3 regions of the Rhodospirillum rubrum ATCC 11170 genome follow, and region 1 is predicted to be linked to each of the others. Evidence: riboswitches for the same ligand, from Rfam matches in the RefSeq annotation. Region 1 holds a riboswitch; each other region holds the start of a gene.
The links. Region 1 has a riboswitch for cobalamin ahead of RRU_RS06665 (ribonucleoside triphosphate reductase). Riboswitches for the same ligand answer to the same signal wherever they lie in the genome.
Positions count from the first base shown of each region.

Region 2: another riboswitch for cobalamin. It lies ahead of RRU_RS02565 (TonB-dependent receptor plug domain-containing protein); the one in region 1 lies ahead of RRU_RS06665 (ribonucleoside triphosphate reductase).
Region 3: another riboswitch for cobalamin. It lies ahead of RRU_RS05930 (ABC transporter substrate-binding protein); the one in region 1 lies ahead of RRU_RS06665 (ribonucleoside triphosphate reductase).

Region 1 is NC_007643.1:1,498,046-1,508,586, forward strand. Features, by position in the region: gene RRU_RS06650 (alpha/beta fold hydrolase) at 1-393, opposite strand, end outside; gene RRU_RS06655 (anaerobic ribonucleoside-triphosphate reductase activating protein) at 539-1,237, opposite strand; gene nrdD (anaerobic ribonucleoside-triphosphate reductase) at 1,263-1,439, opposite strand; gene RRU_RS06665 (ribonucleoside triphosphate reductase) at 1,472-3,493, opposite strand; cobalamin riboswitch at 3,630-3,855, opposite strand; gene RRU_RS06670 (hybrid sensor histidine kinase/response regulator) at 3,956-6,391, shown strand; gene RRU_RS06675 (sulfotransferase domain-containing protein) at 6,713-7,546, shown strand; gene RRU_RS06680 (asparagine synthetase B family protein) at 7,558-9,276, opposite strand; gene RRU_RS06685 (lasso peptide biosynthesis B2 protein) at 9,777-10,253, opposite strand; gene RRU_RS06690 (HPr kinase) at 10,255-10,541, opposite strand, start outside.
Region 2 is NC_007643.1:570,409-580,949, forward strand. Features, by position in the region: gene RRU_RS02555 (magnesium chelatase subunit D) at 1-1,493, shown strand, start outside; gene bchO (alpha/beta fold hydrolase BchO) at 1,562-2,473, shown strand; cobalamin riboswitch at 2,494-2,726, shown strand; gene RRU_RS02565 (TonB-dependent receptor plug domain-containing protein) at 2,921-4,858, shown strand; gene RRU_RS02570 (ABC transporter substrate-binding protein) at 4,870-5,814, shown strand; gene RRU_RS02575 (FecCD family ABC transporter permease) at 5,804-6,805, shown strand; gene RRU_RS02580 (ABC transporter ATP-binding protein) at 6,802-7,605, shown strand; gene RRU_RS02585 (adenosylcobinamide amidohydrolase) at 7,580-8,260, opposite strand; gene RRU_RS02590 (phytoene desaturase) at 8,400-9,923, shown strand; gene RRU_RS02595 (phytoene/squalene synthase family protein) at 9,904-10,541, shown strand, end outside.
Region 3 is NC_007643.1:1,335,376-1,345,916, reverse strand. Features, by position in the region: gene RRU_RS05950 (elongation factor G) at 1-1,265, opposite strand, end outside; gene RRU_RS05945 (pseudoazurin) at 1,639-2,091, opposite strand; gene RRU_RS05940 (ABC transporter ATP-binding protein) at 2,088-2,888, opposite strand; gene RRU_RS05935 (FecCD family ABC transporter permease) at 2,885-3,913, opposite strand; gene RRU_RS05930 (ABC transporter substrate-binding protein) at 3,910-4,941, opposite strand; cobalamin riboswitch at 5,168-5,384, opposite strand; gene RRU_RS05925 (pyridoxal phosphate-dependent aminotransferase) at 5,553-6,755, opposite strand; gene RRU_RS05920 (TrkH family potassium uptake protein) at 6,899-8,395, opposite strand; gene uvrB (excinuclease ABC subunit UvrB) at 8,660-10,541, shown strand, end outside.

The DNA.
Region 1 (10,541 bases):
ATCCAGGTGAACGGGCAGGGCGGCGGCGGTGCCGATCAAGGCCAGTCCAGCGCTGCGCACGCAATGATGGCGGGCGAATTCCAGGGCGATCAGCCCGCCCAGCGAATGCCCGCTGACCACCGCCCGATAAAGGCCCAGGGCATCGAAAACGCCAAGCAGCCAGTCGGAAAGGTCGGAAACGCTGGTCAGCGGCGGACCTTCGGATTGCCCATGGCCGGGCAGATCGGGGGCGATGACCGCCCAGCCGTCGGCCGCCAGGGCGGCCGATTGTTTATCCCAGGCGCTATGGGTCATGCCCGCGCCATGGATCAGAACCACGACCGGTCGCGATAAATCGACGCCGTCGGTTCCGGTTTCGATGAAAACCAGACGATTCTCAAGGGTCAGACGCATGGGGCCCTCTTTTCGGAACGCCGGTCAAGGTTGACCGTCCTTCCAAGCCTCTCTCGCGCCTCCCCCCAGGCCTTACAAGGGAGCCAGGGCTTGGCTGACAAGTCAAGGGGGTGAAGAGGGTGTTTTTGCCCCGATGGCGATCGCCCTATCCCACCCGGACGCAAAACCGCGGAAAGGCCGCCTGAGCCTGGGCCGATAGGGTTGGCATCGCCAGGCCGCGGGCACTGCGCGCCAGATCGGCATCGGCGCAGCCTTCGGCGCGGAAGGGCTGGAGCACGTAAGAGGCGACGCCCAGGGCCGCCAGTTCGGCCGCCAGGGCGTCCAGCGCCGCCTCATCGATCAAGGCGGGGTGAAGGGTGGTGCGAACTTCGTAGGCAATCCCCGAGGCCAGCAGCAGGTCCAGGCTGTCGCGGGCCCGGGCGCCGCTGTCGGCCGCGCCGGTGATCGCCCCATAGGCGTCAAAGGGCGCCTTGACGTCGAAGCCCACCCAGTCGAGGTGGGGTAACAGGGCCGCCAAGCGGTCGGGAAAGGCGCCGCCCGTATGCAGGCCGACCCGAAATCCCAATCCCCGCGCCGCATCGATCGCCGCGCCCAATCCGCCCTGGGTGGTCGGCTCGCCGCCGGAAAAAACCACGCCATCAAGCAGGCCGCGCCGGCTTTGCAGAAAGCCGAACACGTCCTCCCAGGCCGGATCGGAGGGGTCGCGGGCGCCGAGCAATCCCGGGTTATGGCAATAGGGGCAACGCCAGGGGCAGCCGCGTAGGAAGACGGTGGCGACCAGCTCGCCCGGCCAGTCGCAAAGCGACAGCCGGGCCAGCCCGCCGATGCGCAGATCCGGGATCACCGGGTAGACCCCCTCAGCGGGCTTCTCACTCGGGCAGGGCGCATTCGACGAAGGCCTTGCGCTGGGCGAATTCGCCCTTCTTGCCCGTGTTGAACGAGGTGACCGGGCGGTGATAGCCCATCACCCGCGTCCAGATCTCGCAGGGCTGGCGCTCGTCATCGGTAAGCTCGATGGGCAGGGAAACGGCGGAAAGATGAGTCATGGAAGAGGTCCTTTCAGAGCTAATCAAAGGGGTTAGCAGCAGGCGCTTTTGGCGCGCTTGCGGGCGATGATGTCCTCGTCGCATTTGGGGCAGAAGGCGTGCTCGCCTTCGATGTAGCCATGCGTCGGACAGATCGAGAAGGTCGGGGTGACGGTGATATAGGGCAGGCGGAAGCGTTCGAGCGCCCGGCGGACCAGACGTTTGCAAGCCTCGGCCGAGGAGACCCGGCTGCCCATGTACAGATGGACGACGGTGCCGCCGGTATATTTCGCCTGAAGCTCTTCCTGGCGTTCCAGGGCCTCGAAGGGATCATCGGTGAAGCCGACGGGCAGCTGCGAGGAATTGGTGTAATAGGGCTGGTCCGGGGTGCCGGCCTGCAAGATGTCGGGAAAGCGCTTCTGGTCCTCGCGGGCGAAGCGATAGGTCGTGCCCTCGGCCGGGGTGGCCTCCAGGTTATAAAGATGGCCGGTTTCCTCTTGGAAGCCGACGATGCGGGCGCGCACGTGATCGAGGAAGCGCACGGCGAGGGCGTGACCATAGGGCGTGGTGATATCCTCGGCCCCTGCGGTGAAGTTGCGGATCATCTCGTTGATGCCGTTGACGCCCAGGGTCGAGAAGTGATTGCGCAAGGTTCCCAGATAGCGCTTGGTATAGGGGAACAGCCCGTGGTCCATGTGGCGCTGGATGACCTTGCGCTTGATCTCCAGACTGTTGCGGCCAAGATCAAGCAAGGTGTCGAGACGGGCGAACAGCCCGGCCTCGTCGCCTTGGTGGATATACCCCAGGCGGGCGCAATTGAGGGTGACGACGCCGAGCGAGCCGGTTTGCTCGGCGCTGCCGAACAGGCCGTTGCCGCGCTTGAGCAATTCGGTCAGATCAAGCTGCAGGCGGCAGCACATCGAGCGGATCATCGACGGGTTGAGTTCGGAATTCACGAAGTTCTGGAAATAGGGCAGGCCGTATTTGGCCGTCATCTCGAACAGGCGATCGGCGTTCTCGCTGTCCCAGGGGAAATCCTTGGTGATGTTGTAGGTGGGGATGGGGAAGGTGAAAACCCGGCCCTTGGCGTCGCCCTCGGTCATCACCTCCATATAGGCGCGGTTGATCAGGTCCATTTCGACCTGAAGATCGCCATAGGTGAAATCGACCTCGACCCCGCCGATGACCGGCACCTGATCGCGCAGGTCCTCCGGGCAGGTCCAGTCGAAGGTCAGATTGGTAAAGGGCGTCTGGGTGCCCCAGCGCGAGGGGACGTTGAGATTATAGACCAGTTCCTGAATGAACTGCCGGACCTCGGCATAGCTCAGGCGGTCGGCGCGCACGAAAGGTGCCAGATAGGTATCGAAGGAACTGAAGGCCTGGGCCCCGGCCCATTCGTTTTGCAAGGTGCCGAGGAAATTGACGATCTGGCCGACGGCGCTCGACAGATGCTTGGGCGGGCCGGCTTCGACCTTGCCGGGAACGCCGTTCAGGCCCTCGGTCAGCAAGGTGCGCAGCGACCAGCCGGCGCAATAGCCCGCCAGCATGTCAAGATCATGGATGTGAAGATCGCCCTGGCGGTGGGCATTGCCGATCTCGGGGGGGTAAACATGGGAAAGCCAGTAATTGGCCACCACCTTGCCCGATACGTTCAAGATCAGGCCGCCCAGCGAATAGCCTTGATTGGCATTGGCGTTCACCCGCCAGTCGGCACGGTCCAGATATTCATTGATCGAGGATTCGACATCGACAACGGTCTTGCGGTCGATGCGCAGGCGGGCGTGCTGTTCGCGGTAGACGATATAGGCGCGCGCCGTGGCGAAGTGATTGGCCGAAATCAGCACCTGTTCGACCACGTCTTGGATTTGTTCGATATGCGGGGCGTCTTCGGTGAAGCGGTGACTGAGCACCTTGACCGCCTGGATCGCCAGAAGCTGGGCCTCGATGGGATCGAAATCGCCCGTCGCCTTGCCGGCCCGTTCGATGGCCGAGCGGATCTTGACCGCGTCAAAGGGAACCGTTCGTCCACTGCGCTTGACGACGCCAGGGGGCGGGGAGACGATTTCGGGGATCACGGTTCTTTGGACTCCGGTCAGAAGCGGCGTAGGGAAAGGCGGGGATGCAGGAAGGGGACGCGTGGCAAGCCAAACCTACGCGCAAGCGCGTACCGGTCGGCCCCATGCCATGCACCCTTCGGGAACCCCCGCCCGAGGACGTTGCGGCCATTACGGCAGGTCTCCTGGCTTGCGGGTCACAGCCCCCGTCCGGCCTTCCCGGGGCCGGTTCCGAAGGACCGGCGCACCAGTGGCAGTCTTGGACGCGGGCTCGCCGCTCACAGTTGCGGGGGCAGCGCCGGCATTGCCCTTCAAGGGCGCACCGTCTTCCCTCTTCACCCTAGATATTGCATACCCAAGGAACCGTAACGCTAAATACGGTAGCTCTGACCGCTATGGGAAGTCAAGCGGCCATCGGTCGACGCTGGTGCGCCGGGGGCGTATGGCTGCTAAGCTGGGCTTTGGCCCGCAAAGGATTTCGCCATGATTGCGCTTGAAAAATTGCTGCGCGAGAACGAGGACTGGCTGGTTCGCCGTGTCATCGACTACGCCCGGGAGCAGGGGTATATGGCTTATACCTCGACTCTGGAAGAGGCGTGGCGGGCGGGGATGGTCGGGTTGATCGACGCCTTCCTGGCCGCCGAGGCCGATGGCACGCCGGCCGCGCCGCCGCGGGCGTCGCTTTCCTATACGGAAGATCCCGTCGCCGGCTATGGCATCGAGACCGCCAATCGTCACCGCGCCCGGGGGATCCCGCTGGCGCTGTTTCTCGGCCTGCTGAAATACAACCGTCGCGCCCTGCTTGATCTGGCGGCGCGCGATCCCCGCCCGGCGGCTGATCAGGCCGAGATCAAGAACCGGATCGACAATTACTTCGACCGGGTGGAGCTGGGGTTGTGCGCGGCGTGGTCGCGTTTCGAGCGCGAGCAGGAGGTGGGAAAGCTGCGCGAGCGTAATCGCGATCTGGTCAATGAAAAGAACAAATATCTGACGGCTTTCGAAAGCCTGACCGATCCGGTTTTCCTGATCAACGACGCGGGCGGCCTGGAAAACCTCAATCGCAGCGCCGGAATTCTGATCGGCTTTGGTCCCAGCCCCGGTGCGGGCTATTACGGCAGCGGCATTCCCCCCAGCGCCCAACGTCTGGTTGACGATCTGCTGGCGCGGTTTGCCCAGAAAGCCGCCGAGGCCGAAGGCGCCGAGAGCGATCGCATCGATTACCGGATGGACACGGTCGAGGGCCCGCGCGACTTCGAGGTGCGCCGTCAGGCCATGCTCGATGTCAGCGAGCGCTACAGCGGGCAGGTGCTGATCTTTTCCGATATCACCGCCTATAAGCGGGCCTCCGACCGCGCCGAGGAGGCCAATCAGGCCAAATCGACCTTTCTGGCGACGATGAGCCACGAGATCCGCACGCCGATCAACGGCATCCTCGGCCTTTCGACCCTGATGCGCGACGAGTTGCGCGACGAGCGCCTGCGCCACCACGCCGACGCCATCGCCCTGTCGGCCGAGATGCTGCTGTCGATGGTCAACGACGTGCTCGATTTCACCAAGATCGAGGCCGGCATCTTGGATCTCGATCCGGTCGATTTCTCGGTCGAGGAATTGCTCAACGGCGTCTTCGCCCTGGTCGCCCCCTCGGCCCACCGCAAGGGGCTAGAGGTCTATCGCAGCGTTTCGCCCGCCGTTCCCGAGCGGTTGCACGGCGATCTGGCCAAGCTGCGTCAGGTGCTGCTGAATTTGTTCTCCAACGCCGTGAAGTTCACCCATGCCGGGGCGCTGTCGATCCATATCGACCGCCTTGCCGAGGCGCCCGAGGGCAAGGTGATCCTTCATATCACCGTCGATGATACGGGCATCGGCATCGCGCCCTCGGCGCTCAAGGCGATTTTCGAGCCCTTCGCCCAGGCCGACGGATCGATCTCGCGGCGCTTTGGCGGCACCGGCATGGGCTTGGCGATCAATCGCCGGCTGGCCGAGGTCATGGGCGGCGAAGTCTGGGCCGAAAGCCGCGAGGGCGAGGGCAGCCGCTTTCACGTCACCGCCCTGCTTGAAGCGGCACGCCTGCCGCCGCCGCCGCCCGATACGGCCAATGGCCAGCCCCCGGCGTTTTTGGCCGATCGGCCGCTTTCGGTGCTGGTCGTCGATGACAACGACGTCAACCTGATGGTGGCCGAGGGGTTCCTGAAACGCTTCGGCCATGACGTCGTCTTGGCGCGCAATGGTCGCGAGGCCCGCGCCCTGCTTGAACACCGGCGCTTCGACGCCGCCTTGCTTGATATCAATCTTCCCGATGCCAACGGCCTGGATCTGCTGGCCGAGGTGCGGCGCCACGAGGCGGCGGTCGGTTTGCGTTCCATGCCGATCATCGTGCTGTCGGCCCATGTGATGCAGGCCGATATCGCCCGCTCGGCCCGTTTGGACGTGCGGTTCTTGGGCAAACCCTTCAACCCGGAGCGCCTGCGCCGCATGCTGCGCGACCTGACCCGTCAGGACGACGACCCGAGGGCGGGGGAGGGCGACGGCGAGGGGCCGGTCGCCGAGGATTTCACCGCCGGACCGGTGCTGGTCGATCCCGCCGTGCTGCGCGGCCATGTGGAGATGCTGGGGGCGACGGCGGCGGGCAAGATCCTGGCCGCCTTCCACGGCTCGGCGCCGCGCACCCTGGCCACGCTGTGCTCCCATGTCGAGGCCGGCCGGATCGCCGAGGCGGAGGACGACGCCCATCGCCTGAAAAGCGCATCGGCCAATCTTGGCCTGGAGTGCCTGCGTCGGCGGGCGGCCGAACTGGAAGCCGCCTGCGGCCAGGGCGAAAGCGCCGCGGTCGGCGTGCTGGTCGAGCATCTGCCGACGCTGTTTGACTCGTCGCTGCGCGATCTTGATCGGCTGTGGGACGAGATCACCGCCAAGGGGTGACGAGCGATGACTGATTTTGGTAAGGGCATGATCAGGCGGCGAACTGGGGGGCGGACCCCTCGATGCCGTACCGGAAGCGGCCTTGGGGGACGCCGCTTAGACCAAGCGAGCGTTCGGGGAGCCGGTCGAGTTGAAGACGATAGGGGCGCATTCCTCGACGGCTTCTCTTATCCGAGGGAACGATGGTCGGCTTTGGGCTAAAAAACCTTATCCCGCTCGATGCCGCTGCGTGAAAGCGAGCAAATAACTCTCTGTTTCTCCAGGGAAAATTCAATGTTTTCAACGTCATCGGCAGCGGCCGATTCAAGTTTGTTTTGACGAATGCGGGGGATCTACTGGTTGGCCTCATATCCCCGTTCGGGAAATACGTGGCTGAGGCTGATGTTGAACAGTTATGAACGGGGCGGGAAGCCCGTCAATATCAACAACCTGCCCATTTCAAATCTGATGTACAATCGGTCCTTTGCGGACACTGTGCTGGGTCAGGCGATGGGCGATCTGCTGCCGGCCGAGATTCTGGCGCTACGGCCAACGGTCATGCGGGCTGTGCGTGACAGCAGAAACAATCCGGTAATGTTGAAAACCCATGATATGCGGCTGCGGCTTGCCGATGGGGAATGGCAATTGCCTGCCGATGTCAGCCTGGGTGGTGTTTATCTTGTTCGAGATCCCCGGGACGTGGCTTTGTCATTGGCTAGATTTATGGATTTATCCATCGACAAAACGATTGATGTCATGGGCAATTCTGAACAAATGCTAGCGAATTCGATCACACGACAAAATATTCATTTGGTTAATATTCTAGGGGGGTGGAGCGAACATGTTCTGAGCTGGATGTCGCCTGTGCCCTTCCCTGTCCATGTTGTACGGTATGAAGATATGCGCCGCGACCCGGTTTCAACGCTGGCCGGCGTTCTGCCGGCCCTGGGTTATGCGGTGGATATGGACAAGATCAGGGCGGCCGTGGCCGAAACCTCGCTAGAGACCCTGCGCCGTCAGGAAGAGGCCAACGGCTTCGTCGAATATCCCAGCCCAAACCGGTTCTTTGGCGAAGGTCGGGTTGGCGGGTGGTCCGCCCGTCTTGGTTCCGCGCAGGCCGAGCGCATTTGCGCCGATCATCGGTTCGTCATGCAACAGCTTGGTTATCTGGATTGAGGCGGTGACCGTTACTGGTTGCCGCCATTGGCCCAGCGCACGAAGCGCCCCATCTGCATCGCATTGGCGAAGACGAAACCATGGGAAAGGCGCATGGTTTCATGCGGGTGATCGGTTTTCGGCCATGTGGCGAGCATGTGGCGCATCTTTGGCAGATCCAGCATCTCGGCAATCAACCCATCCTGGCTGAAACTGTCGAGATCCGCGGCATATGCCTCAAGCTGCGGGGTCATGCGGTGATTCCAGTCGACGCGCTGTTGCCCGATCGCGCGTTCATTGACGATGCTGTCTGGAACCCCGCGCATGGCGAGAAGGCGCCGGGCCAGACTACGGTTGCGTCCATCCAGAATGAACTGGTCGCGCGGGATGGCCAAAATGAATTCCAACAGATCACGGTCGGCGTAAACATCGCGGTAATGCGTGCCGCGCACCGTTTCCAATGCGTGGGCGTTCGGCAATGTCATGGCGCGGCGTTTCAGCATGAAATGGATGATCTGCTGTCGGGATCGGCTATCGCGCTCTTGAAAGGGCTGTTCGCCATGATCGGCCAAATAGTCGTCAAGCCCCACCTTTTCCCGCCACCCCGGTCTGGTCAATGTGCGGTCCGCCAAGGGGTGTGGCCGACCACGCCAGCGCCTTTGACCGTAATAAAATGCGTCCGGCAGAAGCGGAACAACGACACGGTGGCGCACCATGGGCGCAAATCCTTGCTGCTTGTAGCGCGCTACTTGTGCCAGCAACCGCAGCGCGGTAAGCGGGCGTCCTTCCCGTATCAGATCGGCAAAGCAGAGATTGCCATCATAGCTGAAGGTGAAATTACCGCTCTGACCCGACAGAACCGCATCATGCCCGGCCTGTTGCATCTGCTGAAAGGCGATGTCCAGCCAACCGATCTGGTTGGCGATCATACAAGGCAGCCCCGTCGCCATGAACAGATGCGCGGGGTTGGTTTCCAGGGGGGACGGGACAAGGCTGTGGCACAGCCTTATATCCAGATTGGTATGGCTCGCCGCCAGATCCGCCACCTTGGCCCTTTCGTCTCCATACCAGCCGCGATCGGCTGTAACGCACAGGCCAGGGGACGGGACGATCGTATAGGAGCGAACCTTCCGGTCTCCGGCCAGACGGGAGGCCGTGGTAAGCATGGCCGCGCTGTCTAGTCCGCCACTGCTTAGAAAGGCCGGGGCGTGGGCCGCCTGCAGGCGACGGGCGACAGCGCGTTCCAGCAACTCATCGGCCGCCTCCAGATACTCCCTCTCATTGGCCAGCCGCAGGCGCCGCTCGGCATCGGGGCGCCAGAGCGGGACATATCTGTTCGCGTTGACATCGGCGACCAGCATGTCGCCGGGCACTATCTGATGGATATCCTTATAGACGGTCCGAGTCGGATCTCCGACCATGGCGGAGAAGCGGGCCGTCAGATGCAACGGATCAACGACGCGGGGAATGTCGGGAATACGGTGAAGCCCCGCCACCGTGGTGGCAAAATGGCATATCGTGCCGACGCGATGCCAGTATAGCAGGCGGCTGCCCATCGGGGCCACGGCCAAGAACAGTCGCCGTGCCCCGGGGTCCCAGTGAGATAGGGCATAATCGCCCGCCAGATCGGCCAGTCGATCGAGGCCGTGATGGGCGATCCAGGCAGCGGCCAGCCTGACATCGGGCCAGGAATGGTCACCCCCTAGCTTGCGGGCCAGCCTTTCCCGGTCAAAAAGATAGCCGCTGAACAACGTGACGCGTCCGGCGCCATCGTACTCTGGAGGCGGGCCTTTGCCGCCGGATCGCGGTACCGACAAAAAACAGGCTTTGTCATCCGACAGAGCCGCGCCCTTATTCCGGCGAGAGGGGTAATAGAGTCGATCCGTCACCCCTGGACTGAGAGGGGTTGTCCCAAAGGCCACGGACCCCGTGAGATCGGTCAGACCCCCGTTCTGCTTCAAGGCAGGCCCCGATTGCGGATGGCGGTCCGAAGCGGCATTCAGGATGACGTATAGGTGCCAGAACCGTCATCGCCGGAACTTATATTGCCGCCCGTGAACTCGTTCACGGTAAGGGCGGTCAGCGTCTCAAGGGGAGGGATCCAGGCGGGCTTCGTGGCGGGGGGGCGGGTGATTTCCTGAAAAGTCTTTTCCATGGAGGTTCAAACTCTTGTTTGAAGGTTTCGCATCGCATCCGCACTAAGTTAGAGTAGTCATACTCCCTGGGGAAATGGGTTGTCCACTTTCCCCGGTCACCCGCTCTTGTGAGTGCGGATGGGCTCTGCGATGAACATCGCCAGCGGCTTATAATCACCGGCAATAGCGCCGCCCGTGATGTCGATCCCCAGGGAAAGCAGCCAGGCATGGGCGGGGTCTTCCTCCGGCCCCCTCGGGGTTCTTAGACCGAGAAAGGTCAAGCTCGGCAATCGACGGCGTCGTAACATCAATCGCCCGGCCAGGGCTCGCATCAGGCAGGTGCTGGTCCAGGGCAGGCGGGACGCGGCCGATATCAGGGCGGCGCGAATGGCCGTGGCCTGCGCGCGCCCGCTTGTGTCCGCTGCTGGATCAGTCATGGGGAAGGCTGGAACCGGCATCGGCCGCCCCAACAGGAGGGCGGTGAACCGGAAGGGCAGAAAACGGATGCAAAACCAAGCGATAGCGAGCAGTGCCAAGGCTTCGACAACCCTGCGCCGGTGGGCAAACTGGGGTCGCATCCCCCTATCGCGCATGTCAGTCCCTCCGCTCGTCGCGCGCCAGTCTGATAACGTGATCGGCCAAATCGGGTAATGCTCCCAAATCGTCACGCCGGTTCAACTGGATAATCGGAGCAGATCTGACCAGGGGGGCCAAGGCCGTGAGCATGGTGCTTTGATATCCGAGCGCTATGCCAAGGCGGAAACGATGGATCAGATCGTAACACAGAGCCTCCGCCCCCAGCAGAGGTCGGGTTCCAACCTGTTCCGCCCGGGTAACCCGTTTCAGCCTGATGATGGTCCCTGGCCCCAAGGGGGCGTCGC
Region 2 (10,541 bases), 930 kb from region 1:
CCCCGGTGGGCACCGTGGCCCAACTGTGTTCGGTGATCGATTGCGGCGAGGTGCGCACCGAACGCGATGGCCTTGGCCTGCGCTCGCCCGCCCATCTCGGCGTGGTGGCGCTGGACGAGGGACTGGAGGAGGACGAGCATCCCCTGGCCTCGCTGGTCGATCGTCTGGCGATCTCGCTTGATCTTGGACCTTTGCGCGATCTGTCCGACGATGGCGAACTGCCCGATGCCGATATGGTTCAGGCCGCCCGCGAGAACCTGGGCGCCGTCACCATTCCCGAGACCTTGATCGAAACGCTGTGCGCCACGGCGGCGGCCTTTGGCATTTTGTCGCTGCGCGTGCCGCTGTTCGCGCTGCGGGTGGCCCGCACCGCCGCCGCCCTGGATGGGCGGACGGCGGTCGAGGACGCCGATATCATGACGGCGGTGCGGCTGGTGCTGGCGCCGCGCGCCCTGGTGCTGCCGATGCCGCCCGAGGACGACGCCGAGGATCAGCCGCCCCCGCCGCCCCCGCCCGAGGAGCCCCCCGAGTCCGAGCCCGAACAGAAAAAGGACCAGGACGATCAGGGCGGTCCGACGCTTGAGGAAATGGCCGTCGCCGCCGCCGCCGCCATCATGCCGGCGGGCATGCTGGCCCGCCTGCGCGCCGCCGGCGGCTTGCGCCGCAAGGTCACGCCACCGGGCAAGGCCGGGGCGCTCAAGGCCGCCAAGACCCGGGGCCGTCCGGCCGGAACCCGCCCAGGCGCGCCTGGACCGGGCGCCCGGCTTTCGGTCATCGATACCCTGCGCGCCGCCGCCCCCTGGCAGCGGGTGCGCCGCGACGAGGAGGCCGCGCGCCTGGGCGACGAGGGTGTTCCGCCAGCCGAGGGCGGCCCCGCCGGTCCGCGTGTGCTGGTCCGCCCCGATGATTTCCGGGTGACGCGCCTGCGCCAGCGGGCCCAGACGACGACGATCTTTGTCGTCGACGCCTCGGGATCCTCGGCCCTGCACCGCTTGGCCGAGGCCAAGGGCGCGGTGGAACTGCTGCTGGCCGATTGCTATGTGCGCCGCGATCAGGTGGCCCTGGTCGCCTTCCGCGGGGCGCGGGCCGATGTCTTGCTGCCGCCGACGCGCTCGCTGGTGCGCGCCAAGCGCAGTTTGCAGCGGCTGCCCGGCGGCGGCGGCACCCCCCTGGCCTCGGGCCTCGACGCCGCGACCGCCCTGGCCGAATTGTGCCAGCGGCGCGGGGAAACCCCGGTTCTGGTGGTGCTGACCGATGGGCGGGCCAATGTCGGGCGCGATGGCACCGGCGGCCGGGCCAAGGCCGAAGCCGATGCCCAATCGGCGGCCCGCGCCCTGCGCGCCATGGGGCTGGGGGTGCTGTTGGTCGATACCGCGCCGCGTCCCGATCCGCGCGCCCGCAAACTGGCCGAAGAGCTTGACGCTTGCTACCTCGCCTTGCCCCACGCCGATGCGATGGCTATATCGCAAGGCGTTCGTGCGGCGATGACCTGAGCAGGTCACGCCGACGACCCTTGGGGGACATCTAGGGTGTGTGTGGCATGATGTGTGTGGGTGGCAAAATGATTTGGGAGCGCGAGGGCAAGACCTGGCCGCATCGGGACTGCAGCCGTTTCGTGACCGTCGGCGGCTTCCACTGGCATGTCCAGAGCATGGGACCCACCGCCGGCGGCAATGGGAAAGGCGGCGACGCGCCGCTTCTTTTGCTGGTCCATGGCACGGCGGCCACCACCCATTCCTGGCGCGATCTGATGGGGCCCTTGGCCCGATCCTTCCGGGTGGTCGCCATCGATCTGCCCGGCCACGGCTTCACCCGGGCGCCCTTCAGCTTTCGCCCGACCCTGCCCAGCATGGCCAAGGCGCTGAGCGCGCTGCTGGCCGCCGAGGGCCTGAGCCCCGATGGGGTGGTCGGCCATTCGGCCGGGGCGGCGATTCTGGCGCGGATGGTGCTGGATGGCAGCGTGACGCCGCGCATGCTGGTGTCGATCAACGGCGCCTTCATGCCCTTTCCCGGCATGGCCGGCACGCTGTTTCCCTATATGGCCCGCGTGTTGTTTTGCAATCCTTTGACCCCTTACATGATGTCGTGGGGGGCGGCCGATCAGCAGCGGGTCGAACGGCTCATCCGCGATACCGGCTCGCTGCTCGACAAGCCCGGCATGACCTATTACGGCCGCTTGATGCGTTCGCCCGCCCATGTCAGCAGCGCCTTGTCGATGATGGCCCATTGGGATCTGGCGCCGCTCAATCGCGACATGCGGCGGCTGACCATCCCCTTGCATCTGATCGTCGGCGAGGAGGACAAGGCGGTCTCGCCCGATGAAGCCAAGCGCTTGGCGACCCGCGTCGCCACCGCGACCTTGCACGTCGTGCCCGGCGGCGGCCATCTCGTCCACGAGGAGCAGCCCGATCTGGTGGTCGGGCTGATCGAACAGGCGGCCCGCGAGGTCGCTTTGCTTCCCCCGCTGTCTTGACAGATCCCACAGCCCGAAGTAGAGCGAAGGGGACTGCCGGTTCCAGGCCGGGCATAACGCCCCGGCTGGATTAAAACGGGAACACGGTGCGGCCCCTTGCGGGCCCAATCCGTGACTGCCCCCGCAACTGTGAGTGGTGAGCCCCTCTCCATTCGGCCACTAGGACCAGCGCTCGCGCGCGTCGTCCCGGGAAGGCGGAGATCAGGGTCAGGACCCACGAGTCAGGAGACCTGCCGGCTGGTCGTCACCTAACCCTGTGCGCGGGGCGCGCCATGGGGCGGTTTTTCTCCGCAATGGTGGCACATATCCGCTGGTCTGCCCGGATTCGGGACGGCCATGGTCATCGGCTGCGCGGCGTTCCCGGATCGGGAAGCCGCGTTGGGGGGACGTGTCATGGGTTATGGATCGCCTGATCGCGCGTGGCGCGCGGGGATGGGAGTGTTTGGGGTGGCCGTCGCCGCCGTGATGGCGGGGGTGGTCGGCGCCAGCGGGGCCGCCGCTTGGGCCGACGAGCCGGAAACCACCGAAGGGCTGATCGTTTCGGCCAGCCGGACCCCGGTGGCGGCGAAGGATCTCGGGCGCTCGGTCAGCGTCCTTACCGGCGAGGACTTGCGCGAACGCGGCGTGCGCTATGTGTCCGACGCCCTGCGCCAATTGCCCGGCGTCGCCGTCAGTCGGGCCGGCGGGCCCGGCGGCGTGACCCAGGTGCGCCTTCGCGGCGCCGAGGCCAACCATGTTCTGGTGCTGATCGATGGCGTGGCCGTATCGTCGCCGGCTTCGGGCGAATACGATTTCGCCGGTCTGGTGGCCAGCGATATCGAGCGCATCGAGGTGCTGCGCGGGCCGCAATCAGCACTTTGGGGCTCCAACGCCACCGCCGGCGTCATCAGCATCGTTACCCGGCGCGGCACGCGCAACCAGAGCGGCGGCGAGGTGAGCCTGGACGGCGGCAGCGATGGCACCTTCGGCGGATCGGTCGCCATGGGGGCGGGCACCGAGGATCTCGACGCCGCCCTGTCGCTGGCGGGCTTGCGGGCCGGCGGGCTGGATGTCTCGGCCGATCCCGGCGGCGATATCGACCGCGACCGCAACATCACCCTGAACGGCAAGATCAATTACGACGCCAGCGACTGGCTGCGCTTTGGCGCCACGGCGCGGATGGCCGACCGCCGCTCCGATTACGACGGCTTCGCCTTTGGCGCCCCCAAGCGCTCCGATCTGGTCTATGACGGGGATTATGCCACCGATCAGCGCGATGTCGCGGTATCGGGCCATGTCGATGTCGATAGCCTGGGCGGCAGGCTGAGCCATCAGGCGCGTTTTGACTATACGCGGGTCGATATCCAGACCCTGCTTGATGGGCTGTCCACCGCCAAATCCCTGGGGCAGCGCTTCAAGGGGACTTATCAGACGACGCTGGCGCTTGATGCGCCGACGCTAACCAGCGCCAATCACCGGCTGACGGCGGCGGTGGATTGGCAGCGCGAGACTTTCCGCAACACCGATGCCGATCTGGTTTCCGATCCCTCGCAGGTGGAAGGCCAGCAGCGCGATCTTTACGGGCTGGTCGCCGAATATCGCGGCACGCTGTTTCAAGATCTTGATCTGCAGGCAGCCCTCCGTCACGACATCAACGACAGCTTCGCCGATTCGACGACCTTTAGCACCAGCGCGTCCTATGAGGTGCGGCCAACCCAGTCGCGTCTGCACGCCTCGGTTGGCACCGGCGTGACCAATCCGACCTTTTATGAGCAATTCGGCTTCATCCCCAGCCAGTTCATCGGCAACGCCAACCTCGATCCCGAGAAGAACTTCGGCTGGGACGCCGGCATCGAGCAGCGCATCCTCGGCGATCAATTGACCCTGGACGCCACTTATTTCCATGAAACCCTGACCGATGAGATCGTCACCGTCTATAAGGCGCCCAGCTACCTGGGGACGGCGGTCAACGAGAATGGCGACAGCCGCCGCCAGGGGATCGAACTGACGCTAACGGCGCGGCCGACCGAGGCTTTGACCCTGACGGGCAATTACACCTGGACCGACGCCTATGATCCCGACGACAAGATCGAGGTCCGCCGTCCGCGCCACCGCGCCACTCTGGCCGCCGACTACCGCTTCCTTGACAACCGCGCCGGCGTGAACGCCGAGGTGGTCTATGCGGCGGGCAATTACGATTTCGATTACCGGGCGGCGAGCATGGGGAGCGCCCGGCTGCGGCTTGATGATTATGCCCTGCTCAATCTGGGGGGACGCTACAAGGTGACCGAGGCCGTCGAGGTCTATGGCCGGATCGAGAACGCCCTTGATACCCAATATGCCGATCTGGACGGCTACGCCACCCAGGGCGTGACCGGCTATTTCGGCCTGCGGGCCCGGTTCTAGGGGGCATCGGGGTGATCGGCCGTCCTCATCGGCTGCTGCGGCGGCTTCTGGGGGGGGCGGCGGTGATCGCCGCCCTTCTTGGTCCGCCGGCGGCGCTGGCGGCCGACCCTCCGCCGCGCCGGGTGGTGTCGATCAATCTGTGCACCGATCAACTGGCCCTGTTGTTGGCCGCCCCCGGTCAGGTGCGCTCGGTCTCGCCGCTGGCGGCGAAGCCCGAGCTGTCGATGCTGGCCGATCGAGCGCGCGCCATCCCGGCCAACCATGGCGCGGCCGAGGAGATCTTTCTGATGGCGCCCGATCTGGTGCTGGCCGGATCCTTTGGCGCCGGCAACGCGGTGACGATGCTGCGCGGCTTGGGGATGGCGGTCGAGGTCTTCCCGCCGGCCACCTCCTTTGACGATATCCGCAAGGACCTGCGCCGGATGGGCAAACTGCTTGGCCGGAGCGCCCGGGCCGAGGCGCTGATCGGCGCCTTCGATCGCCACCTTGCCGAGATCACCAAAGCCCTGTCGCCGGCGCGGCCGCGCGCCGCGGTGATTGAAGCCAATGGCTATACCTTTGGCAGTGGCACCTTGCTTGACGAGGCGGTGCGGGCGGCCGGCCTGGATAATCTGGCGACCCGCCTGGGCCACAGCGGCATGATCGCCCTGTCGCTTGAAGCCCTGGTGATGGCCGATCCGCAAATGGTGGTGACCGGGCGTCGCCTGCCCGGCGCGGAGCCGGAGGGCGGATCGACCCTGGCGCGCGCCGCCGGCAGCAGTCTGGCCGAAAGCGTGCTGATCCATCCCGCCCTTGCCGGTCTGGAACGCCGTGGCGCCGTGCGCGTGCCGCTCGAGTCACGGCTGGCGCTCTGCGGCACACCGATGGTGGTCGAGGCCGTCGCCCGGCTGGCCGCCGCCCGTCCGCCATCCCGCCTTGCCCTGGGTGCGGTGGCCGGAGCCGACGATGGGCGGTGATCGCGCCTTCGCAGCCCTTCTCGCCGGACTCGGCCTGCTGGTCGTGGCCTTGTTCGCCGTCGCCCTGCTGGTCGGGCCGGCGGGATTGGCGCCGCGCGCCGCCCTGGTCGCCCTGATCAGCGGCGACGCCAGCCCCGCCGCCCTGGTGATGCGCGAGATCCGTTTGCCGCGCGCCCTGCTCGCCCTGCTGGTGGGCGGGTCGCTTGGGCTGTCGGGGGCGGCGTTGCAGGGCTATTTGCGCAATCCTTTGGCCGAGCCCGGATTGCTTGGCGTCGGCGCCAGCGCCAGCCTGGGGGCGGTGGTGGCGATCTATAGCGGTCTGGCCGCCGGCTTCGCCCTGGCCCTGCCGCTTTGCGCCCTGGCCGGAGCCCTGATCGCCGTGGTTCTGGTCGGCGTCCTGGCCGGACGGGCCGCCCATCCCCTGACCCTGATCCTGGCCGGCATCGCCGTCTCCAGTTTGGCCACCGCCCTGACCTCGCTGGCGCTCAATCTGTCGACCAATCCCTTCGCGGCGATGGAGATCGTGTTCTGGATGTTGGGCTCGCTTGAAAACCGCTCGATGAGCCATGTGCTGCTGGCCGGGCCGTTCATCGCCTTGGGCTGGGTATTGCTCGCCCGCCTGGGGCCGGCGCTTGACGCCCTGACCCTGGGCGAGGAGGCGGCCGCCACCTTGGGAATCTCCCTGGGGCGGACGCGGGCCCTGGTCGTGCTCGGCACCGCTTCGGCGGTGGGGGCGGCGACGGCGGTGGCCGGCGCCGTCGGCTTCATCGGGCTGGTGGTTCCCCATCTGCTGCGGCCGCTGGTCGGCGGCCGGCCCTCGCGCCTGCTGGCGGCCAGCACCCTGGGCGGGGCGGCGATGCTGCTGGTGACGGATTTGGCGGTGCGGCTGATCGCCCCCGAGCGCGATCTCAAGCTTGGCGTCGTCACCGCCCTGGTCGGCGCGCCGTTTTTCCTGTGGCTGCTGGCGCGGATGCGCAAGGACGCGTTATGAGCCTGCTGCGCTGCGCCAGGGTCAGCGTGGTTCTGGGCGGGCGCCCGGTGGTGAGCGACGCGTCGTTCACCGTCGAACCGGGGGAATGCGTTGGTCTGATCGGTCCCAATGGCGCGGGCAAGACCAGCCTGATGCGCGCCATCGCCGGACGTTTGGGGCATGGCGGACGCATCGCCCTGGCCGAGCGCGACGCGGCCACCCTTTCGCCCCCGTCCCGGGCGCGCCAACTCGCCTATCTGCCCCAGGACCGCGAGATCGTCTGGCCGGTCAGCGTGGAAACCCTGGTCGCCCTGGGCCGTCTGCCCCATCGCGGTGGCGCGACGGGGGGACGGCTGAACGACGCCGCCGCCATCCAGGGCGCCCTGGCGCGGATGGATCTGACCGAGATGCGCAAGCGCCCGGTCGCCAGCCTGTCGGGCGGCGAGCGGGCGCGGGTTCTGCTGGCCCGGGTGCTGGCCCAGCAGGCGCCGCTGCTGCTGGCCGATGAACCGGCTGCCGGTCTGGATCCCGCCCATCAGATCGCCCTGATGGAAACCTTCGCCGCCCTGGCCGGAGAGGGGCGGGCGGTGCTGGTGTCGCTCCATGACCTGGGGCTGGCGGCGCGCTGGTGTACGCGCCTGCTGCTGCTTGATCGGGGGCGGCTGGTCGCCGATGGTCCGCCGGCCACGGTGGTGACCGCCCAAACCCTGGCCCGGGTCTATGGGGTGGAGGCCGATATCCGCAGCGACGCCGGCGGGCTGCTGGTCACGCCAACCGGGCGTGTGGCCAATCGCCTTACACCAGAATCCCGCCTTCGTTGATCCACAGGTCCATCGCCTCGCGGGTGGCGTCATAGACGGCGGCGCCGATCGCTTGGCCGACTCCGGTATGCAGGCCGGCATAGGGGCTGGCCGGGCCCTCCGGCGGGCAGGCGAGGATCAGGCAGTCGGTGCCGGTGCCGGTGACCGGGCGGCTTTGCCCGGCGCGGATCAGGCAGCCTTCGATGATCGCCGCCGTGCGCGCCTGGGTGGCGATCGACAGGGCTTCAAGCAGGGCGCCGTCGTCGAGTCGGGTGGAGACGTGGCACAGGATATTGACCGTACCCGGCGGGTGGGGGGCATCGGGCGGCCGGCCCAAGGCCGGGGGGGCGCCGATGCGTTCGGCATTGCCCAGCCCCAGGGTCATCAGCACCTGGGCGCTGGCCCCGCCCACGTCGCGCCGCGCCTGATGGTAACGGGTGATGGTGCGCGCCGTTAGCAGACCGACGGCGTCGCCCAGCCCGGCGGCTTCAAGGCGCGCGTCCAAAACGGCGCGGGGCTCGATACCACAGGGAAGATCGCCATTGTCGACCTGAACCCAGGCCACGGCCGAGGCATGGCACAGTCCCGGGCGGTTGATTGCCCAGCCGATCATGCGCTGGGGCCGCGCAAAACGGGCGACCAGCAGGGGCGGGCGGCAGTCGACGGTGAAGGTCATGAAAACGCCAAAACCAGAGCGGAAGAGGGGAGGGGCGGGGGGATGACGGAGAAGCGGTGGTCGCTTCCGCATTGCCGCCCTGTCAGTCGGCTGTTACAGTATCGACTGTAAACCTTTTCTGTCCAGGTAGTCCTTTCCCATGAAACTCCACCCAGCGCCTACCGTGCCGACACAAGACCGTCGGCCCCATGCGGTCGTGATCGGAAGCGGGTTCGGCGGGCTTGCCGCCGCGGTGCGTTTGGGAGCCCGGGGGTACAGGGTGACCGTTCTGGAAAAGCTGGGGGGACCGGGCGGTCGCGGCGGGGTGTTCAAGCAAGACGGCTTCACCTTCGATGCCGGTCCGACCATCGTCACCTTGCCCAGCCTGTTCGAAGAGCTGTGGACCCTGTGCGGACGCCAGATGTCCGACGATGTCGACCTGCGGCCGTTGACACCTTTTTATACGATTCGCTTCAACGACGGCGAGACCTTCCGCGCCCAATCCGATCCCGAGGCCATGCGCGCCGAGGTCGCCCGCTTGTCGCCCGGCGATGTCGAGGGCTACGAGCGCTTCATCGCCGAAAGCGAGGATATCTATAAGGTCGGCTTCGAGCAGATGGCCGACAAGCCGTTCTCGTCGATCACCGACATGCTGAAGGTGGTGCCCCAGATGCTCAAGCTGGGCGCCCTGCGCTCGGTCTGGGGCCATGTCGCCAAGCATGTCGCCGATCCGCGCCTGCGCATCGCGCTGAGTTTCCATCCGCTGTTCATCGGCGGTAACCCGCTGAGCGTGACCTCGATCTATTCGATGATCGCCTTTCTTGAACGGCGCTGGGGCGTGCATTTCGCCATGGGCGGCACCCATAGCTTGGTCAAAGGGCTGGTCGGGCTGATCGAAGGCCAGGGCAATCACCTGCGCTATAACGCCGGCGTCGCCGAGATCTTGGTGAAGAACGACCGGGCCTGCGGCGTGCGGCTGGAGACCGGCGAGGAGATCGCCGCCGATATCGTCGTCTCCAACGCCGATTCCGCCGCCACCTATAAAAACCTGCTGCCCGCCGCCCATCGCCGCTGGTGGAGCGACCGGCGGCTGGCGTGGTCGCGCTATTCGATGAGCCTGTTCATCTGGCATTTCGGCACCAAGGGCACCTATCCCGATGTCGCCCATCACACCATTCTGATGGGGCCGCGCTATCACACGCTGATCGCCGATATCTTCCAGGCCAAGACCCTGGCCAAGGATTTCAGCCTCTATCTCTATCGCCCCACCGCCACCGACCCGTCGATGGCGCCCGAAGGCTGCGATTCCTTTTACGTGCTGTCGCCCGTGCCCCATCTGGGTGGCGGTCAGGATTGGGCGCTTGAAGCAGAACCCTATCGCAAGGCGATCCTGGCCGAACTCGAACGCACCGTTCTGCCCGGCCTGGGGGCCAAGATCGTCACCTCGAAGGTGGTGACCCCCGTTGATTTCCGCGACGGACTGTCCAGCCTGAACGGCGCGGCCTTCGGTCTGGAACCGGCCTTTACCCAAAGCGCCTGGTTCCGCCCCCACAATAAAAGCGAAGAGATCGACCGGCTTTATCTGGTTGGGGCCGGAACCCATCCCGGAGCCGGCCTGCCCGGCGTCCTGTCTTCGGCAAAAATCCTCGATACGGTGGTGCCCGATGCCTCGGTCCTGGTCTAATTCGTTGCTGGCGGCGAGCGCCGACGACTATGAGTATTGTCGCAAGCTTATCCGCACCGGCTCGCGGACGTTTCACGCCGCCTCGCTGCTGTTGCCGGCGAAATTGCGCGATCCGGCCTATGCGCTTTACGCCTTTTGTCGGGTCTCCGACGACGCGGTGGACGCTCCCGATGCCCATCGCAACGCCATCGCCGTTCTGACCGACCGCCTGGACCGCGCCTATGCCGGCCGGCCCTTGCCGCTGCCTTGCGATCGCGCCTTCGCCGATACGGTGTCGCGGTTTTCGATTCCCCGCGCCCTGCCCGAAGCCCTGCTTGAAGGGATGGAATGGGATCTGGAAGGGCGGCAATGCCCAAGCCTGTCGGATCTGCAGGCCTATTCGGCCCGGGTGGCCGGCACGGTCGGCGCCATGATGACGGTGCTGATGGGCGTGCGCGAGCCGGCGGTTCTGGCCCGCGCCTGCGATCTGGGCGTGGCCATGCAGTTCACCAACATCGCCCGCGACGTCGGCGAGGACGCCCGCAACGGCCGGCTTTATCTGCCCCACGACTGGCTGCGCGAGGCCGGCATCGATCCGGCGATCTGGTTGGCCGATCCGCGTTTCACCCCGGAACTGGC
Region 3 (10,541 bases), 160 kb from region 1:
AGCAGCTCGGCGGTGTCGGGATTGTTTTCGACGCGCAGCGAGGGATCCTCCTCGCACAGCTTGGCCAGGGCGCCGGTCAGCTTGACATCGTCGCCCTGTTTGCGGGCATGCAGGGCAAGGGCGAACAGCGGTCCCAGGACCGGCGGGTCGTCGGCGGCGCTGTCGCCGCCAACCAGGGCGCCGGTCGACAGCTTTTCCAGCTTGCCGATGCCCACGACCGCCCCGGCGCCGACACTATCGACCTTGGCTTGCTGGCCGGCCGGGAAGCTGAAAAGCCCGGTGGCGCGATCGCCGTTCAGCGCCTGACCATCCTTCAAGGTGCCGTTCCATAGCCGGGCCAACGACAGCTTGCCCATATGCTCGGCGTGCTGGGTCTTGAAGACCTGGATGACCGGCCCCTTGCCTTCGATGCCCAGGCGGGCGCGGGTCTCCTCCAGCGTCGGGCTTTCGTGGCGGAGCGCCTTGAGCAGGCGGCGGATGCCGTTATCGGCCAGGGCGCCGCCAAAGAACACCGGCACCACCAGATCCTCGGCCAGATCGCGGGCCAGGGAGTCATAGACCGCGCCCTTGGGCGGCACCACGTCCGACAACAGCCCCTCGAGCAGGGCGTCGTCGTAATCGGCCAGATTTTCCAAAAGCTCCTGGCGTTCGTTGACGTGGCGGTCTTTCAGATCCTCGGGGATCGAGATCAGATCGCTGGCCTCGCCCGGCTTGTAGCGATAGGCGCGCTCGCTGACCAGATCGAGATAGCCAACCACCTTGCCGTCTTCGCGGATGGGAATCTCGCGGGCGACCAGCGGCTTGGTCGAGACCATCTGCAGGGCCTCGATCATGTCGCGCAGGTGGGTTTCGGTGGTTTCGATCTTGTTGATGAAGATCATATGGGGGATGGCGCGGCTATCGAGGAATTTCAACAGCGGCGTCAGCATCACGGCGCGGGCGGGATCGGGTTCGCAGACGACGACGGCGACATCGCAGACGGTCAGCGCGTTATAGGTGTCTTGCATGAACTCGACCGATCCCGGACAGTCGAGAAAGGTCCATTGTCCGCCAAGATAGGTGGTTTCGGCCAGATTGACCTCGACGCCCATTTCTCGGTCGCGGGCTTCGGGAGAGGAATCGCCGACGGTATTGTGGTCTTGGATCGTTCCCTTGCGGTGGATGGCCTCGGTCGCCAGCAGCAGGCTTTCCAAAAGACTGGTCTTGCCACTGGCGTAAGGCCCAACGATCGCCGCCACACGCGGCGCGGACGCTCTGTCGGGCATGGGCTTCACTCCCCTGATCATTCTTCATTGATGGGGGCGCGGACCGAACCCGGCGACCTGCGGCAACGCCCCCCGATACCCCAGAGCCGGGTCGCGACGCCCCGCCGAAAGGAGAGTCAGACCTGGGGACCGGAGCGAAATCCCCTTTGATAAGGATTTCGGCTCCGGGGAAGCGCGACCGCTTCACCGGCCCCGGGGCGCCAAAAGATGGCTCCCGAACGGGAACCGAAGGGCGTTATCGTCCCAGGCCGCGACGGTCCTGGCAAGGGAAAAGGCGCAGCCATGCGCGGCGCGCGGGTCTCATGCTTAAAATGGTCGGTTTTAGAAGAAGCCAAAGGAATAAGGGGGGGAAACGCCCCCCTCCCCGCTCCGATCAGCCCTTGGAACCGGCCGCCCCGCTCCGCTCGATGATCTCCTCGAAGCGCGTCCGCGCCCGTTCGGGCAGGTCCGCCGGCAGGGTGATCTCCGCGGGCGACCCCGCGCCGACGCGGACCAGCATGACCATGCCCATGGCGAAATGCGGCGAGCATTTTATGCCATAGACCCCGGGAACGTCGAAGGTCACGCTCGTTTCCTGGTCGATCTTGCCCTTGAAGGCCACCGCCCCGGCCGGCAGCATCGAAGGGATCGACGCCGCGTTGTGGCTGCGATCGCTCGGCAGGAAGCGCAAGGTGTCACCGGGCGCGAGCGTGATATCCTCGGGCTCGAACACCATGCTGCCGTGGACGCCGCGCGTAAGCATCTTCACGTCGAAGGTTTCGGCCTGGGCCGGCACCACGCCGAGCAGGCACAAGCAGGCGATAAGGGCGGATCGGCGAAGCATCATGGGAAGTCTCCAAAGGCGACCCGCGGATGGACCGGGCAAGGTCGCGTGTAACGAATGAAACAGCCGCCCTCGCCATCGTTCTCGACGCGGGCGTCAACGTTGAAAACACCGGCCAGCCGGTCACGGGTCAGGATCTCGGGCGGCGGGCCGACGGCGCAGACCAAGCCGTCTTGCATCACCGCGATGCGGTCGCAGAACATGGCGGCGTGGTTGAGATCGTGAAGAACGGCGACGACGGTGATGCCAAGGGCGCGGACCAGGGCGAGCAGGCCGATCTGATGCTCGATATCAAGATGATTGGTCGGCTCGTCGAGCAGCAGCAGGCGCGGTTCCTGGGCCAGCGCCCGGGCGATGTGAAGGCGCTGGCGCTCGCCGCCCGACAGCTTGTGCCAGGGGCGCGCGGCGAAGCCGGCCATTCCGACAAGGTCGATCATCGCCGTGACGACCGCCTCGTCGCGCCGCGACCAGGGCGTAAGCGCGCTCAGATGGGGGGTGCGGCCAAGCTCCACCGCCTGACGGGCGCTGAGGCGCTCGCTGGTCTCGGCCTGTTGTTCGACCAGGGCGACGCGTTGCGCCAGATCGCGCCGGCCGAGGGCGGTCATCGGCACCCCGCCAAGCAGCACGACCCCCGAGGACGGCGGCCGCAGTCCGGCGAGCATGCGCAAAAGGGTGGTCTTGCCCGAACCATTGGGCCCGACGATGCCGAAGAACTCGCCGGCCGCGACCTCGAGATGAACCCGGTCGACAATGGTTCGCCGATCGATCGTGAAGCTGACATCGCGCGCGCACAGCATCATCGGTGCGCCGGCCTGCGCATGAGGATCAGGGCGAAGGCCGGGGCGCCGACCAGGGCGGTCATGACGCCGATCGGCAGGACCTGTCCGGGGATGATCTTTCGCGACAGGATATCGGCGGCGATCATGAAGATCGCGCCGATCAGGGCCGCCGCCGGCAGCACCTTGTTGTGGCGAACGCCGACGGTCAAGCGCGCCACATGGGGGATGACAAGGCCGACGAAGCCGATCGATCCGACGATGCTGACCATCGTCGCCGTCGTGCCGGCGGCGATGGCGATCATCATGATATAAACCCGGCGCACCGGGATGCCGAGCGAGGCGGCGGAATCGGCGCCGAAGGCGAAGGCGTCGAGGGCGCGGGCGTAAAACAGGCAAATGACCAGCCCGCCCAGCGCCACCGGAACGGCAAGCGACACGTCGGGCCAGCGCACGCCCGAAAGATTGCCCAGAAGCCAGAACATGATGCCGCGCGCCTGATCGGCGGTCGCCACCTTGGTCACGACGAACGAGGTGAGCGCATTGAACAACTGCGATCCGGCGATGCCGGCCAGGATGATCGCCGCCGGCCCGCGCCCGGCCTTCAGCGCGATGAAGGACACCAGCGCGAAAGCGAGGACGGCGCCCAGGAAGGCCCCGACCGATAGCGAAACGAGGCCGCCGCCCAGGCCGAGAACCGCCACCGCCACCGCCCCGCTCGACGCGCCGGCCGAGATGCCGAGGATATAGGGATCGGCCAGGGCGTTGAGCAGCAGGGATTGGAGGACGACGCCGCTGACCGCCAGCGAGGCCCCGCAAGACGCGGCGACGAGGGCGCGGGCGACCCGGTAGTTCCAGATGATCCCCTCATCGATAGGGTCGAGCGCATAGCCGGCGCCCAGAACCTTGTTGGCCACCACTTCGATCACGGTGACGAGGGGGATCGGCGCTTCGCCAAGGGCGGCGCCCGCGGCGAGCGCCACCCCCAGGACAACGACGGCAAGCAGACAGATCGCGGTGATCCGCAAAGCCGCGGGGCCGACCTTCATTGGGCGAGGCCGGCCTTGATGACCGCATCGGCCACGACCTCGATGCCCTCGATGGTGCGGATGGTCGGGTTCATCGCCTGGGCGTCAAGGGGCACGATACGGCCCTCCTGGACGGCGGGCATCAGGCGGGTGACCGGATCATTGGCCAGGAAGGTCTTCTTCACGGCGATATCATCGACCGGAAAGCGCCGCCGGGTCATTTCACCGGCGACGATGATCGTCGGATTGGCCTTGGCGATGGTCTCCCAACCAACCGTCGGCCATTCCTCCTCGCTTTTGATCACATTGGTGATGCCCAGAACGGACAGGATGTATCCGGGGGCACCGTCGCTACCGGCGACATAGGGATCGATGTCGAGATCGGCGCTTGAAAACCAGAAGACGGCGGAAACCGGGCTGCGGAGAGAAGCGATTTTTTTCTTCGCCGCCGCCTCGCGGGCCTTCAAATCGTTGATCAAAACTTCACCGCGCTCGCTGACATCGAAGATGCGGGCTAGGTCCTCGATCTCCTGATAGATCAGATCCGTGGTGAAACGGCTCGTGCGCAGACCGTCGCCCCCTTCGGAATTATCCTTGCCGACGCAATCGGCCGGAGAGGTGTAGACGGGGATCTTCAGTTCGGCGAACTGGGCGTTTGTCGCCACCACCCCTTTGGGGCCGACCTGCCATTGGTATTGATTGGTGACGAGATCGGGTTTCTTGCCGACGACGCTTTCAAAGCTCGGGTCGTTGTCGGCCAGGCGCGGGACCTTGGCGTCGACCGCCTCATAGCCGGCGATCACGGGACCGACCCACAACGCCGTGCCAACGACCTTATCGGCCAAGCCCAGAAGATAGAGGATCTCGGTGGAACTCTGGCCGATCGAAACGACGCGGCTGGGCGCCCGATCAAAGGTGATGGTCTGGCCGCAGGTCTGGAGCGTCAGGGGATAGCGGGTAGGCTCGGCGGCGCCGGCGCCGGAGGCCGAGACGACGAGGGGGGCGGCGAAAGCCGCGGCGAGAAAAGACAAGCGCATGGGTGAAGACAAGGGGGAGTCTCCTCTTCCGTCAATCGTGACAGGGAAAAGTTCGGCGACCCGCAAGGGTCACGGTTCAGCAGTGGCTGAAAGGGCTTGAAAACGTCGACCTCGCCCAGAATCGATGGGCGCAGGCGAGGGTCTCGTCGAGCTATCGACGGACTCTGACGGGACCTTGGGGGTGATCAGACGTGATGCGTCGTCATTGCCATCCTTTCCGAGCCTCCCCGCTCGTGATCATGGATTAGGGTCGGACGGCAGGTCTCCTGGCTCACGGGTCATCGCCTTCATCCCCCTTCCCAAGGCACGCGCCCCAGTGGTTTTCATCGGAGGAAGGCTCGCCGCTCACAGTTGCGGGGGCAGCCACGGTTTCGGACAAATCCTTCGCCTGCACCGTGTTCCCTTTTAATCCCTTCGGCTTGCGCTTGGGGGGAACCGTCAGCCGCAGGCTAGCCGATGCAACCTTGGGCCGTCAACGCCGCGACACCCCGGCACCGCGCCCCCCCGACACCATAGGGGTTCCCAAGGTTCCTATATGACCGCGCCAAGCCCCCAGACGAAAAAAAGGGCGCCCCGCGAAGGGCGCCCTTTCCATCAGATCCGGCTTGCGCGGTGGAGAGAAGTCAACGCAGGCTTTCGCAGAAGCGGCGGATGCGCTGGCAGGCGTCCTCCAGGGTGGCGGTCGCCGTGGCGTAGCTGATGCGGAAATAGGGCGACAGGCCGAAGGCCACGCCCTGAACGGCGGCGACCCCTTCGCTTTCGAGCAGGGCGGCGACGAAATCGCTGTCGGTTTCCAGCAGCTTGCCCTCGGGCGTCGTCTTGCCGATCACCCCGGCGCAGGACGGATAGACATAGAAGGCGCCTTCCGGCGTGCCGACCGACAGGCCCGGGCAATCATTGATCATGCGCACGACCAGATCGCGGCGTTCCTTGAAGATGGCGTTGCGTTCGATCAGGAAGTCCATCGGCCCTTCAAGGGCGGCAAGGGCGGCGGCCTGACTGATCGAGCTGGTGTGGGTGGTCGACTGGCTTTGGATCTTGTTGATCGCCTTGATCACCGCCACCGGGCCGGCGGCATAGCCGACGCGCCAGCCGGTCATGGCGAACGACTTGGAAACGCCGTTCAGCGTCAGGGTGCGGTCCTTCAGCTTGGGCTCGACCTGGGCGATGGTGGCGAACTTGAAGCCGTCATAGACGAGGTGCTCGTACATATCGTCGGTCATCACCCAGACATGGGGATGCTTGAGCAGAACCTCGGCCAGGGCCTTGAGATCGGCGGCCGAATAGGCCACGCCCGTCGGATTGGACGGGCTGTTGAGGATCAGCCATTTGGTCTTGGGCGTGATGGCGCGCTCCAGATCGGCGGGCTGCAGCTTGAAGCCGACCTCGGGGCCGCTGGGAACGAACACCGGCACGCCGCCGGCCAACAGGGCGATATCGGGATAGCTGACCCAATAAGGCGCGGGGATGATCACCTCCTCGCCCGGGTTCAGCGTCGCCATCAGGGCGTTGTAGATGGTCTGCTTGCCACCGCAGCCGACGCTGATCTCTTCGATCGTGTACTCAAGATCGTTCTCGCGCTTGAGCTTGGCGCAGATCGCCTTGCGCAGGGCGGCGGTGCCGGGAACGGCGGTGTATTTGGTCTCGCCGCGCTCGATGGCGGCGATCGCCGCCTGTTTGATGTGATCGGGGGTATCGAAGTCGGGTTCGCCCGCGCCCAGACCGATAATGTCACGGCCGGCGGCCTTGAGTTCGGCGGCCTTGGTGGTAACCGCCAGGGTCGGCGACGGTTTGATGGCGGACAGACGCTCGGCGACGATCGACATGGAAATCCTCGAGGATTGGTTGTGTCGGTTGGGAGGGGGCGAGTGGCCGCGCCGCCCCTGACGACGGGGGCTCTCTTGGCGGGACCGGGGGAAAAAGCTATCCCCCTTCCCGGCGGCACGCAAGCGCCGGGAAAGCGCTTTCCTCAGGATTTCCAGAAGTCGCGGCTGAAAAGCACAAGAAGGGTGAAGAATTCCAGCCGCCCCATCAGCATGGCCAGCGACAGCAGCCATTTCGCGCTATCGGGCAAGGTGGCGTAATTGCCCGCCGGGCCGACGATGGTACCGAGTCCCGGACCGACATTGGCGATCGCCGCCGCCGTCCCGGTCAGGGCCGTCACCCAATCCAGGCCGACCATGGTCAGCGCCAGGGCGATGATCGCCGTCGTCGCCCCGGTGGCGAAGAAGAACAGCACCACCGACACCGCCACGTCCTCGTCGATCGCCCGCCCGCCATAGGTCGAGACGATGACCGCATTGGGCATATAGCGCCGGCGGATATTGGCGCTGAGAACCTTATAGGCCACCTGATAGCGGAACATCTTGATGCCGCCCGAGGTCGATCCGGTGCAGCCGCCGGCGAAGGTGATCATGAAAAAGAACAACTGCGGGAAGCCGCCCCACAGGGTGTAATCCTCCGAGGCGTAGCCCGTCGTCGTCACCACCGAGGTGATGTTGAAGGCCGAGGCGGTCAGGGCATCAAGGAAGGGCCGGCCGTTCTCCAGGCTCTGCCACAGGGCCATGACCAACCAGCAGGCGACCAGAAAGCCGGTCAAAGCCTGGACCTGGGGATCGCGCACCACATCCATCGGCCGGCCGCGCGCCACCTGCACATAGAGCACGAAGGGCATGGCGCCCAACATCATGCCCACCGTCGACATCCACAGCCCGGCGGCGTCGAGATGGCCAAGCGAGGTGTCCCAATTCGAAAAGCCGCCGGTCGACACCGTGCCGAAGGCGTGGCAGATGGCGTCGAAAACCGACATGCCGACGGCGATATAGCCCAAGGCGATGACCACGGTCAGCGTCAGATAGACGGCGGTGATCGCCAGCCCCAATTCGCCGATGCGGTTCATGCCCTTTTCGCTGGTATCGGAGCTTTCGGTGCGGAACAGCTGCATGCCGCCGACGCGCAGCGCCGGCAGCAGGGCGATGGCCATGCCGATGATGCCGATGCCGCCGATCCAATGCAGCAGGCAGCGCCAGAACAAGATCCCCGGCGGCTGATGCTCCAGGCCGCTGATCACCGTCGCCCCGGTGGTGGTCAATCCCGAAACGCTCTCAAAAAACGCCCCGGCGAAATCAAGCCCGGTGGTCGCCAGCATGAACGGCATGGAGCCAAACAGCGACATGGTCAGCCAAGCCAGGGCGGTCATCAGGAAGCCCTGGCGGATATTGAAGCGCAGCGGCATCCGCCAATTGGCCAGGGTCAGCATCATCCCGCAAAACAGCGTGATCACCGAAGAGCCGAGGAACGCCCGCCAGTCGCGGTTTTCAACCACCAGATCGACCAAGGCCGGCGCCAGCATCGAGAGCCCGAGGCCCGACAGCAGCAGCCCAAGGACCATCAGCACCGGGGCGAGATCGATCCCCCCCAGCATCAGGCCCCGGCTGGTGCCGAGTTGGCTTCCCCTCAGGCTCATTCCGTTTCCTTCCCAGGCTTGCGACCGCGCGAAAAAACCGCCCCCCGCGCCGCGCGGCGCCGGAGGTCGTAGGGGGCGAACCCCCGTCGATCACCTCGATCGACGCCGCCCGCCCCCTTCAGCGTGGCGATCATAAGGCAGGCCCGGGACGATTTGGCAAGCCGGGCGCTGTGGCGGTCCTTTTGAAATGGGTCGAAAAAGGGAGCGATGACGGACGGCGCGCCCCCCTGGTCAAGCCCGGGCGGGCGGCTTATCTTAAGGGCCATGACCATGCTTCTCCCCCTGTTCGAGCGCCCGCCCGCTGGCCCCCGCGCCGAGTTTCGTCTGGCCAGCGACTATCAGCCCGCCGGCGATCAGCCCCAGGCCATCGCCGAGCTGTTGCGGGGTCTGGCCGCCCAAGACCGCGATCAGGTGCTGCTGGGCGTCACCGGCTCGGGCAAGACCTTCACCATGGCCCAGGTCATCGCCGAGATGGGCCGGCCGACCCTGATCCTCGCCCCCAACAAAACCCTGGCCGCCCAGCTTTACGGCGAGTTCAAGAATTTCTTTCCCGACAACGCCGTCGAGTATTTCGTCAGCTATTACGACTATTACCAGCCCGAAGCCTATGTTCCGCGCACCGATACCTATATCGAAAAAGACTCCAGCATCAACGAGCAGATTGACCGGATGCGCCACGCCGCCACCCGCGCCCTGCTTGAACGCCGCGATGTCATCATCGTCGCCTCGGTCTCGTGCATCTATGGTATCGGCTCGGTCGAGTCCTATTCCCGGATGATCATCCCCATCAAGGTGGGAACGACGCTGCCGCGCGCCGATCTGCTCAAGGCGCTGGTCGAGCTGCAGTTCACCCGCAATGACATCGCCTTCACCCGGGGTATGTTCCGGGTGCGCGGGGATTCGGTGGAGATCTTCCCCGCCCACTATGAGGACCGCGCCTGGCGGGTCAGCCTGTGGGGGGACGAGATCGAATCCGTGCGCGAATTCGATCCCTTGACCGGCGAGATCACCGCCAGCCTCGACGAAGTCACCGTCTATCCGGCCAGCCACCATGTCACCCCCCGCCCGGCGCTGTCCCAGGCGGTGCGCACGATCAAGGCCGAGCTCAAGGAAACGCTCGCCCGCTTTTACGACCAGGGCAAGGTGCTTGAGGCCCAGCGCCTGGAGCAGCGCACCACCTTCGATCTGGAGATGATCGAGGCGACCGGCCACTGCAAGTCCATCGAGAACTACTCACGCCATCTGACCGGACGCCGCCCCGGCGATCCGCCGCCGACCCTGTTCGAATACCTGCCCGAGGACGCCTTGCTGTTCGTCGATGAAAGCCACGTCGCCGTGCCGCAGATCGGCGGCATGTTCCGCGGCGACTTCAATCGCAAAAGCGTGCTGGCGGAATTCGGCTTCCGCCTGCCGTCCTGCGTTGATAACCGGCCGCTGAAGTTCGAGGAATGGGACGTCATGCGCCCGCCGTCGATCTTCGTTTCGGCCACCCCGGGGCGCTGGGAACTTGAACGCACCGGCGGCGTCGTCGCCGAACAGGTGATCCGCCCCACCGGTCTGGTCGATCCGGTCTGCATCATCCGCCCGGTCGAGGCCCAGGTCGACGATCTGCTGGGCGAGGTCAAGGCCTGCGCGGCGCGCGGCGAACGGGTGCTGGTCACCACCTTGACCAAGCGCATGTCCGAGGATCTGACCGAATATCTGACCGAACAGGGGGTAAGGGTGCGCTACATGCACTCCGACATCGAAACCCTGGAGCGGATCGAGATCATCCGCGACCTGCGGCTGGGCGCCTTCGATGTGCTGGTCGGCATCAACCTGCTGCGCGAGGGCCTTGATATCCCCGAATGCGCCCTGGTGGCGATCTTGGACGCCGATAAGGAAGGCTTCCTGCGCTCGCGCACCTCGCTGATCCAGACCATCGGCCGCGCCGCCCGTAACGTTGGCGGCCGGGTGATCCTTTATGCCGACAAGATGACCGATTCCCTGACCTTCGCCATCGAGGAAACCAGCCGCCGCCGCCAGCGTCAGCAAGACTACAACGCCGCCCATGGCATCACCCCGGAAACCGTGCGCTCGCGCATTTCCGATGTTCTCAGCAGCGTTTACGAAAAAGACTACGTCACCGTGACCACCGGGGTATCGG